One region of the Paraburkholderia sp. SUR17 genome, then DNA from elsewhere that is predicted to be linked to it. Evidence: riboswitches for the same ligand, from Rfam matches in the RefSeq annotation. Region 1 holds a riboswitch; the other holds the start of a gene.
The links. A riboswitch is a leader RNA that binds a small molecule or an ion and turns the genes downstream of it on or off. The one in region 1 is predicted to bind cobalamin.
Positions count from the first base shown of each region.

Region 2: another riboswitch for cobalamin. It lies ahead of P2869_RS03895 (TonB-dependent receptor); the one in region 1 lies ahead of cobG (precorrin-3B synthase).

Region 1 covers NZ_CP120509.1:1,088,705-1,094,366, forward strand. The annotation lists gene P2869_RS22360 (precorrin-2 C(20)-methyltransferase) at 1-8, opposite strand, end outside; gene P2869_RS22365 (precorrin-8X methylmutase) at 5-631, opposite strand; gene cobG (precorrin-3B synthase) at 624-2,153, opposite strand; cobalamin riboswitch at 2,284-2,539, opposite strand; gene cbiE (precorrin-6y C5,15-methyltransferase (decarboxylating) subunit CbiE) at 2,638-3,900, shown strand; gene P2869_RS22380 (cobalt-precorrin-5B (C(1))-methyltransferase) at 3,900-5,003, shown strand; gene P2869_RS22385 (cobalt-precorrin-6A reductase) at 5,000-5,662, shown strand, end outside.
Region 2 covers NZ_CP120508.1:859,707-865,368, reverse strand. The annotation lists gene P2869_RS03905 (ABC transporter ATP-binding protein) at 1-725, opposite strand, end outside; gene P2869_RS03900 (iron ABC transporter permease) at 722-1,759, opposite strand; gene P2869_RS03895 (TonB-dependent receptor) at 1,769-3,757, opposite strand; cobalamin riboswitch at 3,881-4,160, opposite strand; gene P2869_RS03890 (ATPase) at 4,509-4,901, shown strand; gene P2869_RS03885 (cell division protein ZapA) at 4,898-5,212, shown strand; RNA gene ssrS (6S RNA) at 5,339-5,520, shown strand; gene P2869_RS03875 (EVE domain-containing protein) at 5,638-5,662, shown strand, end outside.

The DNA of each region.
Region 1 (5,662 bases):
GTCGTCATTCAGCCTCCGAGGCGAGCGCGTTCACGGCAGCCGCGGCCATCGCGCTGCCGCCGCGCCGGCCTGCCACGATCACGTAGGGCACGCCGCGGCTGTCGGCGGCGAGCATTGCTTTCGATTCGGCGGCGCCCACGAACCCCACCGGAAAGCCGAGAATCAGCGCGGGCCGCGGCGCGCCCGCGTCGAGCATGTCGAGCAGATGGAAGAGCGCCGTGGGCGCATTGCCGATGGCGACCACGCTGCCTTCCAGATGAGGGCGCCAGAGTTCGAGCGCCGCAGCCGAGCGCGTGTTGCCAAGCTCGCGTGCCAACTGCGGCACGGCCGGGTCGCCGAGCGTGCAGAGCACCGGGTTCGCCGCGGGCAACCGCGCGCGCGTGACGCCTTCGGCCACCATGCGGGCGTCGCAGAGAATCGGGGCGCCGCGCTTGAGTGCCTCGCGCCCCGCCGTGGCGGCGCCCGGCGAAAACCTGAGCGCTTCGACGATATCGACCATGCCGCACGCGTGGATCACGCGCACCGCGAGCTTTTCGAGGTCGGGCGGGATGCGGGAGAGATCGGCCTCGGCGCGTATCGTCGCGAAAGACTCGCGGTAGATGGCCTGGCCGTCGCGGACGTAATCAAGCATGGGAAGAAACTCCGGCGCCCGGGCGTGCCGCGTGAAGGATGCGGGCAGCCTGGTCGAGGGTGAGGTGGGCAGCGAGGCGTTCGCCGAAGCGCGGGTGTTCGAAGCGCGGGTTTTCGGGGCGCGATTTTTTGGGGCGCAAGGCCAGGTCAAGAGCTTCGTTTTCATCGGAAGGCGCTTGCGCGGCCGCCTGCTCGATGCGCCGATAGACGTCGTAGCGTCCCGGTTCCACCGCCAGCAGCGTATAGGGCGCGCAGTGCGCGGCGGCGCACGAGCGCACGCAGCCGCTCAGGTGGACTTCCACGTTCATGTCCGCGGGTAGGTGCGGCGCGAGCACGAGGGCATCGGCTTTCGTGTCGGCATGCGCCTTCACGCAGCCCGGTGAGCCGGCGCACGCGACGAGCCTTGCGAGCGGATGCCGCGCGTCCTGAATCAGTCCGAGTGCATCCAGCCCACGTTCGACCTGCGCTAGCGCGGCCGCTTCGAGGTCGGGCAGCAGCAGGCCTTGCCAGGGCGTGGCGCGCAGCGTCGCGTGGCCGTGCTTTGCGGCGACCTGTTCGACCAGCCGCGCGAGTTCGTGCAGCGCGGGCGCATCGAGCCGACCGAGCGGCGGCTGGGCCCCCACGTACCAGCGTTCGCCATCGCGTTGCCGATGCGCGCCGAATCGCAGCGATGCATCGGCCGGCTGGCGGCGCCACGCGTCGACGGCGGCGTCACGGCGCAACGGAAAATCGATACGGCGTGCCAGGTGTTCGAGCAGCGCGGCCTCGCCGTGGGTGGCGACGAGGTGGCGCATGCGCGTGTCGTCGGGGCCGGCGAGGTCGAGAAAGAGCGTGAGCAGTGCGCGAACCAGCGCGGGCACGTTGGCCGTCTGCACGGCGGCCAGTGCGCAGCGCTGCGTGCACGAAGGCTTGCCCGCGAGGCCGAACGCGAACCACGTTTCGTCGGCATGTTGCTCGGGCGCGATGGCCGAGAGCCAGATGTCGTGCGGATGATCGAGCGCCGCGAGCTGCTCGCCACCGTCGAGCAGCAACGCGAACTTCGGCGAGAGCGCCGCGAAACGCGGCTCGCCTTCCAGCAGCGCGAGCAGTTGCGCGGCGAGCGGACGCGTGTCGATGAGCGCGCCGGCATCGCGGCCCGCGGTGGGACTCACCATCACGTTGCGCACGTCGTCGGCGGCAGCGAGGCGCGGGGTCAACGACGGAGCGTTGCATGACGCGTCAGACGCAAAGGGCGACGCGCCCGGCAGTTGCCGCGGCCCGAGCCCCGCCGCGAGCAGTCGCGCGATCAACGCGGCCTCGTGACCCGCCCGCACGCCGCGTAGTTGCACGTTGGACCGGTTCGTCAGTTCGATCACGCCGGACGCGTGTTCGCTGGCCGCCTCGGCAATCGCGACGGCCTGCGCGGCGAGCAGTTCGCCGCCGGGCAGCTTGATGCGGCACAACCCGCCGTCGCGTGCGTTCACGATGCGCGTAAGCGCGGGACAGGCGGAAGGCCGAAGCGAAAGAGAGAAATCGTGGCTCAATGCGCAGCGCTCGTTCAGTGAAATCGGTGAGAAGGCTCAACGAAGAATCAGGCGTCGCGCTGCGGCCAGGTGCGCTCCCTGCGTGGCGAGGAGAGCACGCTGCACCGGTGCACCCCGCCCGGTGTTGGCTTGCACGAACGTTCTTGCCGGCAGGTCTCCTGGCTCGCAGCTTGCCGGGTTGCCTCATGGACGACGCACGAAAAAACGCGCTGAACACCATGTGCGACCCGGCGTCCGTGCCGGCCTTCCCGGTGGATCGGCTGGCTTGCCCGATCGTCCAGTGGCGCGTGGCGGCGCGGACTTTCTGCTCACAGTTGCGGGGGCAGCCACAGCTTTGCTGTGTTCCCTTTTCAGCCCCGTAGGGCACCGGCGAGGCGGTATTATCCTCTTTTTTGCGACGGGCACGACCCCGTGGCGAGGCCGCATGGAAGCCCGAACAAGCGAAGGCGAGGCGGCACTGATCAAGCTCAAAGGAAACGATGCGATGCCGGCCTGGCTGACGGTGGTGGGGGTAGGGGAAGACGGGTTTGCCGGGCTCGGCCGAGCCGCGCGGCGCGCGTTGCTCGAAGCAGATGTGGTGGTGGGTGGCGAGCGGCACCTCGCCATGCTGCCCGCGCGCATTGGGGCGCAACGCGAGCCCTGGCCCTCGCCGTTTGACATTGCACCGGTGCTCGCGCGTCGCGGCAAGCCGGTGTGCGTGCTCGCGAGCGGCGATCCCATGCTGTACGGCGTAGGCGCTACGCTCGCGCGGGCATTGCCCGCCGACGAATGGCGCGTGCTGCCGGCGCCGTCGTCGCTCTCGCTCGCGGCGGCGCGGCTCGGGTGGGCGTTGCAGGAAGTGGCGGTGGTGTCGCTGGTGGGCCGCCCGCTTGCGGCACTGAATGCGCATCTTCACGACGGCGCGCGCATCTTCGTGCTGAGCCGCGACGGCGGCTCGCCGGCCGCCATCGCGGCGCTGCTGTGCGAGCGCGGGTTCGGTGCCACGCGCATGCACGTGTTCGAGCATCTGGGCGGCGATCGCGAACGGCGCATCGACACGCGCGCAACCGCCTGGCAGACCGACGAAGCAAAGGACGTGGCCGCGCTCAACGTCGTAGCCCTCGCGTGCGAGGCCACCCACGCGCGTTCGTTGCCGCTCACCTGCGGTCTTCCCGACGACGCTTTTCTCAACGACGGCCAACTCACCAGGCGCGACGTACGCGCCATCACACTCGCGCGTCTCGCGCCGCGTCCCGGCGAACTGCTCTGGGACGTGGGCGCGGGCAGCGGCTCGATCGGTATCGAATGGATGCGCGCGCATCCCGCATGTCGCGCCCTTGCTATCGAAGCCGATGCGGGGCGCCAGCGTTTCATCGAGCACAATCGCGACGCGCTCGGCGTGCCCGGGCTCGTGCTGGTGGCGGGCCGTGCGCCCGATGCGCTGGCTGGCTTGCCGGCACCCGATGCCGTGTTCATCGGCGGCGGCGTGACCGTGCCCGGCGTGCTGGAGGCGTGCTGGTCGAACCTGCGCGAAGGCGGCCGGCTCGTGGCCAACGCGGTGACGTTGCAGGGCGATGCTGCGCTCGTGGCATGGCGCGACCGTTGCGGCGGCACGCTCACGCGCATCGCACTCAACGAGGCGCTGCCGCTGGGCAGCTTCGACACATGGCGGCCGGCGCTGCCGGTCACGCTCTACGAAGTCACGAAGCCTTTACCCCCTTTACCCCATGATGGCGGCGCGACCGCTCGCAACGGCGAGCAACGATGATGCGCGACGAAACGTCTGAAACGCCGCGGCCACTGCGCAGCGGCTACACCACGGGAAGCTGTGCGACGGCAACGTCGCTCGCGGCGGCGCGTCTGCTGCTGGGCGGCGAGACAGGTGATGTGGCTGAAATCGTCTTGCCGAAGGGGCAGCACGTTGCGATGAAGCTCAAGTACTGCCGCTTCGTGAACGGTCATGATGGCGCCGAGGGTGCCGAAGCCGGCACCGTGAAAGATGCCGGCGACGACCCCGACGTCACGCACGGCGCGGTGGTCTTCGCGCGCGTGCGATTGAGCACGGAACCCGGCGTGCGCTTTCACGCGGCGCCCGGCGTGGGCACCGTGACGCGCGCCGGGCTCGTCGTGCCCGTCGGCGAACCTGCGATCAATCCCGTGCCGCGCCAGATGATGCGCGACCACCTCGCGCAACTCGCGGCGCAGTATGCGTACACGGGCGGCTTCGAGGTGGCGATCGGCGTGGAAGGCGGCGAGGCTCTCGCGCTCAAGACCATGAACCCGCGGCTCGGCATCGTGGGCGGGCTCTCGATTCTCGGCACCACGGGCATCGTGCGGCCGTTCTCGTGCTCGGCCTACATCGCGTCGATCCATCAAGGCATCGACGTGGCGCGCGCCAACGGCATCACGCATATCGCCGCCTGCACGGGCAACGCGAGCGAAGACGCCATGCGTCGCCGCTACGGCCTGCCCGACATGGCGCTGATCGAAATGGGCGACTTCGCGGGCGCCGTGCTCAAGCATCTGCGTCGCGCGCCCGTCGCCCGGCTCAGCCTGTGCGGTGGATTCGGCAAGTTGAGCAAGCTCGCCGCCGGGCACCTCGATCTGCACAGCCGGCAGTCGAGCATCGATTTGCCGCTGCTCGCGCAATGGGCCGCCGAACACGGCGCGAGCGACGAACTGCAGGCCGCGATGCGCGCGGCCAACACGAGCCAGCAGGCGCTCGCGCTTGCGCAGGCAGAGGGCATCGCGCTGGGGGACATCGTGTGCCGCGAGGCGCTCGAGGTGGCGCGCGGCATCGTGCCGCCCGAAGTCGCCGTGGAAATGTTCGCCATCAACCGCGAGGGCCGCTTCGTCGGCGAAGCACGATGAAGCGCCTGTTACTGCTCGGCGGAACGGGCGATGCGCTCAGGATCGCGCGAGGTCTGGCGCGCGACGACGTCTATAGCCTCGTGGGACTCGGCAAGGTGCCCGGCGATCTGGCATGCCAGGTGCGCGTGGGCGGCTTCGGCGGCAGCGACGGGCTCGCGCGGTATCTGCGCGAGCAGCGCATGGACCTCGTGGTCGATGCGACGCATCCGTATGCGGCGAACATCAGCGGGCATGCGGTCGCGGCGTGCCGCACGGCTCGCGTGCCGTGCTGGGCGCTGCGGCGTTCCGCATGGCAGCCGGGGCCGCACGACGACTGGCGTTTTGTGCGCAACTGGTCCGAACTGATGGCGGCGCTCGCGCCGTTCGCGCGGCCTCTCTTCACCTCGGGGCGCGAGCCGCTCGCGCGTCTCGACGAAATTCCCGCGCATCAATACTGGACCGTGCGCTGCCTCGACGCGCATGCCGGCAACGCGCGTTGCCGCGTGATCGGCGCGCGCGGTCCGTTCACGTTGGAAGGCGAACGTGCGTTGTTCGACGAGTGCGGTACCGACGTCGTGGTCAGCAAGAACAGCGGTGGCGTCGCGACCGAAGCGAAGCTCGACGTGGCGCGCGAACGCGGCTTGCCGGTGATCCTGCTGCAGCGTCCCACGCTGCCCGAA
Region 2 (5,662 bases), on a different replicon from region 1:
TGGCTCGCCCGCTCCGGCGTCAGCACGTCGCGGGCCGGCCCCGCATGCCACGTGCCGTCGCCATTTAGCAGCAGCGCGTGGGTCGCGAAGCGGCGCGCCAGGTTCAGATCGTGGGACGAAAAGACGACCGTTCGCGCGGACTGCCGCGCCCACGCGAGGAGCGCATCGAGACAGCTGATCTGATGATGCAGGTCGAGATGCGAGAGCGGTTCGTCGAGCAGCAGCAGCGGCGCATCCTGGCACAGCGCGGCGGCAAGCGCCACGCGCTGGCGCTCGCCGCCCGAGAGCGAGAGCACGTCGCGCGCGGCGAAGTGGCCGAGGCCCAGCAGATCGAGCGCCGCATGCGCCGCGGCGCGGTCGGCCTCACGCTCCCAGCCCCATCCGGCCAGATGCGGATACCGGTTCAACAGCACGACGTCGAGCACGCTCGTGCTGAACGCGTCGTGAATGTCCTGCGGCATCAACGCGCGACGTTGCGCCAGTTGGGCGGGCTGCCAGTCCGCAAGGCGCACGCCGTCCAACGCGACGTGTCCCGCTGCCGGCTGCACGAGACCCGCGAGCGCCGAGATCAGTGTCGTCTTGCCCGCGCCGTTCGGCCCGGCAATGCACCAGATCTCGTGGGCAGCGAAAGTCTGCGTGAAGCCATCGAGTAGCGTGCGCGTTCCCGCGCGCAAGGTCAGATCGTGTGCGGTGAGTGCGAGGCCGGTGGACAAAGCGGCGTTCATCGGTGCCGCCTTTTCAACAGCATCCACAGAAATACCGGCACGCCGGCCAGCGCGGTCACCACGCCCACGGGCAACTGCGTCGGTGCCACGACGGTGCGCGCGGCGAGGTCGGCGGCCATCACGGCGACACCGCCCGCGAGCGCCGCCGCGGGCAGCAGCATGCGCTGGTCGTTGCCGAATGCGAGCCGCAGCACGTGCGGCACCACGAGGCCGACGAAGCCAATGGTGCCGCCCGTCGTCACCGCCGCGGCCGCCGCCAGCGACGCCGTGAGATACACACGCAAGCGCAGCGGCACGACGGGCACGCCCAGCGCCTGGGCGGCGGCGTCCCCGCGCAGCAGCACGTTGAGCTGCGGCGCAACGGGCACGACGACCACCAGCACGACAGCGAGCGCGATCAACGTGAACCACGGCATGCCGACGCCATTCAGCTCGCCGGTCAGCCAGAACAGCATGCCGCGCAGATGCGAGTCCGATGCCAGCGTGAGCAGCAGCGTGATGGCCGCGCCCCATCCCGCCGCGATCACGGCGCCCGTGAGCAGCAGCCGCGGCGAGGTGTCCTGCGGCTCGCCGCGCCAGAGTTCGCGACGCGCGAGGCCGAGCACGAGCAGGATCGACAGCAGCGCGCCCGCGAATGCGCTCGCATTGACCATCCACCACGCCGAACCCGCGAGCAGCGCGAGCAGCGCGAACACCGCCGCGCCACCGGAAACGCCGAGCACATACGGCTCCGCGAGCGGATTGCGCAACAGCACCTGGAGCAGCGCGCCCGCCATCGAAAGCAGCGCGCCGCACGCGAAGCCCGCCAGCGCGCGCGGCAGCCGCAGCGTGCGAACGATCTCCGTCGCGATGTCGGCGCCGTGCGAACGCGTGGGCAGCAACGCCGCCAACGCATCACGCACGGTGACGGGCACGCTGCCTATCAGCAGCGAGGCTGCGAACACCGCGACGGCGAGCGCTGCCAGCACGGCCCAGATCACGACCGCGCGTTTCGCCGTCATGCCGGGCGCGGCGGGCACGAAGAGACGGTTCATGGCCGCCCTTCACTGCTGCTGCCAACCCAGCGTGAGGTAGGCGCTGCGCCGCGGCGTGTTGTACGTGTAGGCGAGCTCATAGTCCTTGTCGAAGAGATTCTGGATCTGCGCGGCAACGTACCACGACCGGGTGATGTTATAGCGCGCCGAGAGGTTCACGATGCCATAGCCGCCGAGGTTCGAGCCGCTGTCGTTGCGCGCGCCGCTCACGAGCCATTCGCCGCCCACCCGCCAGCTGCCGATGCTGCGATTCGCCGTGAACGAGGCGAAACGGCGCGCACGCCGGTTGAGATCGGTGTCCTTGTCTTCGTCCACGGGATTTTGCAGCGTCAGCGCCGCGCGCACGTCGGTTTTGCCGACATGGCCGCTCCACGATGCCTCGAGCCCCTGCACTTTGGCGTGCCCCACGTTCTCGGCCATGTAGACGCCGGGCGTGACCTGCGCGGACTGGATCAGGTTCGAGTAGCGCGTCTGAAATGCAGTGAGCCGCATGAGGCCGAACGCGTCGGAGGCATATTGCAGCGCCGCTTCGACCGAATGGCTGCGTTCGGGCCGAATGGTCGGATTGCCGTAGTACGGGTAGTACAGGTCGTTGAACGTGGGCGCGCGAAACGCGTCGGACCAGCTCGCCGTGGCCTTCCAGTGCTCCGTGATGTCGAAGCCGTAACCGAGGTAGTAGCTGTTCGCGCCGCCGAAATCCGAGTACTGGTCGCGCCGCACGTTCGCCTGGAACTGGCTGCGTCCGAAGCGCCCCGTATAGCCCGCAAAGCCCGAATCGACGTGGCGGTTCGGCGCGCTGTACTGGTTCGAGTCAAGCGTCTGGTCCAGATGCTCGTAGCCCACCTGGATCTTCTGCTGCGGCGCGAGTATGAAGTCGTTCTGCCAGGTGTACTGCCGGTTGTCCGAGTTGAAATGGTCCGTATAGACGCCGTTGAGCGCGGTCTGGCTGCGGTCGTTGCCCGTTGCGGCAACGAGGTGCGTGGTCCACCAGTCCGTCACCTTGCCATTCGCGAATACCGAGGCCTGCTGCACCTTCGTGTAGAGGTTGTTGAGATCGGTCGGCACGCCGTATGCGTTGTCGTAGCTGCTGTTGCCGTTCGACTGGAAGAAGCGCACGCCGGCGTCCCAGCGCTCGTTGAATGTATGACGCAGCGACGCCGATACGCTTTCGTTCAGGTAACCGTTCGCGTTCGGATTCACGGCCGGCACGAGCGCCGGATTGATCGACGAAAAGCCGTCGTCCTTCGCGCGCGCGAGCGACACGCTGAAGGTCGTCTTGCCCTCGGCATCGAGCGCGCCTGAGACGCCCACCTGCTGGCGCTGCGTGTGATAGCTGCCGTATTCGGTCTCGAAGTTGAAGCGCGGCGGGTAGCTGCCGCCGTTCTTCGTGAAGATCTGCACGACGCCGCCTATCGCGCCGGAGCCGTAGAGCGCCGACACGTTGCCGTTCACCACTTCGACGTGATCGATCTGGTCGAGTGGAATCTGCGCGATCTGCGCGCTGCCGAGGCTCGTTGAGTCCACACGCACGCCGTCGATCAGCACGAGCGATTCGCTTGCATCCGCGCCGCGCATGAAGAGCGTCGCCGTGGAGCCGGGGCCGCCGTTGCGCACGATCTGCGCGCCAGGCGCGAACTGCAGCAGGCCCGGCAGGTCGCGTTGGGTGGTGTCGGCGATGTCCTGGGCGTCGAACAGCGTGCTCTGCGGGATCGCGTCGGCAAGGCGCTGCGGCGCGCGATCCGCGGTGACGACGACGGGAGCGAGGGTCCGGTCGCCGGCGGTGGGGATCTGCGCGGATTGTGTCTTTGTGGCCGCGCTTGCAGCGGCGGCTGGCGCGGCGCGTGGCGCGTCAGTGGTGCTGTCCGTGGACTGGGTGGCAGGGGTTGAGCCGATGTCCGAACTCGACTGCCCGGCCGAGGGCGCAGCGGACTGCGCAAAGGCGGCCAGCGGCAAGCCCGTCAGGGCGAGCAGCGTCGCGCGGGCGATAGGGGTAAGCATGGAGCGATTTTCCTGTGGTAGCGTGCCCGGCTTCGCTCCCCGCGAAGCCAACGCGTCATGAGGCACGCACACACGCCAGACAATCCACCAGGGCCGTAGCCGCTGCCGGCAATGCTGGCGAAGCGGCGCGCCTCGCCCTCTGGCCGGTATCCGGGCTGACGACGCATCGATTCGCCTTCCCACGCACGTGTGCGCAGTGGCTTGCAGGCGCGCCGCTCGACGGATGGAACCGTCGGCAGCGCACGTCGAATCGATAGGCACGCGGTGTCATGCGCGTGCGGTCGCTTACCGTTGCGGGGGCAGCACAGGTTGACGCGTCCGGGGACGGACTGCGCTCCCTGTTTCCCGTTTAACCACGCTTGCGTTGGGCGCAGGCGCGGGCACCAGAGTGCGGCAAGTGTAAGGAGACCCGCTCGCGAGCGTCAAGGAAGCCCTGGACGCGGCCGGGACATGGCGGCGAGACATCAAGAAACGCCCCGAAAACTGTCAAAGATGGTCAAGAACGTGGTAGCGGCAAGTGTCAAATCCGCAGCGGCCTGCCTCGTTTATAGGGGAGCACGAAAGAGCACAACAGCGGGCAGCCATGCACGAAAGTGCCTCGCGGCAAGGGCGCGCCCGCAATTGTCGTTCCGCGGACGCGCGTTGCAGGGGGCTTCGCAGCAGGAAGCCGGCTGTTACGTCTCGAAACGACACAGATGACAGAAGCGTCCGCATTCCGCGCTAAAATGCCCTCCTTTAGAGGACGCAGCACATGCTCAACGAACTCGAAACACTCTCCCAGAACATCGGGCGGCTGATAGAAATCAATCAGCAGCACCACGAGGCGCGTCACGCGCTCGAAGAGCAGGTCGCGCAATTGCACGCGCAACTGGATGGCTCGCGCGCCGAAATCGAACAGCTGCGCGAGGAACGCAACGCACTGCAGGCGGAACGCGACACGCTGTCGGCAAAGATCGACGACGCGCAGGTCCGGCTCAACGCCATCCTCGAAAAACTGCCGCGCGCCAAAGGCCAGGGCGAACCGGACAACCAGCTCGACCTGCTCGCTTCGTCGCAACAGGAAGAAGAGCGCGAAGAAGGACATGACGCGCACGGCGAAACGGCTTCGGGCACTCACGAAGCGCGCCACGGAGAAAACGCATGAGCACGAAACTGATCGAAGTCTCGATTCTCGGGCAGAACTACCGTCTCGCCTGCTCGCCCGAAACGGAGCCCGCGCTGATCGAAGCGGCGGCTCGCGTGGATGCGGAAATGTCGAAGGTGCGCGAACACAGCAACGTGCGCGGCACCGACCGCATCGCGGTCATGGCAGCACTTTCGCTCGCATCCGAACTGCTGCGCCTGCAGACGAGCGTACGGCACGGCGAGGCTTTCCCGGCCGAAGAAATCCGGCGTACAATGCGCCAGATGAACGAGCAGCTGGGTACTGTGATTCAGCAGTACGGCGTGCAGTAAAGATTGAACGGCGGGATTGAACACGGCGCGTTTAATCCATATATACTGCGCTCTTCAACAAACCGGCCGCGCAGCAGTGGCGCGAAAAAACGGTTTCAGCAGGAACGGTTTCAACAGGTTTAGTCAGCTTCCCTGCCTGGTTCGCCAAGGTCATATATTCCTTGAACCAATGCCATGTGCACGGTTGCGGAAATTTGTAGCACGGGCGTGCGCGTCACTCTGTCTGATGTACCCGAAGTGCTGCTAACTGCGACCAATTCTGAACCTCAGGTTCAGGATGCCGGCCTAGCGGCTAAGGCGGGGACCTATTCGAACGGCACCGGACGAGAGTCCGGTGCCGTTTTACTTTGCGGGCTGCTGTCTTGCCGTTCCTTTGCTGTGCAGCCGCCCTCCCCAACGCTCACTTTCGACGTTCACTTCGACTCATGCGCTACTGGCTGATGAAGTCCG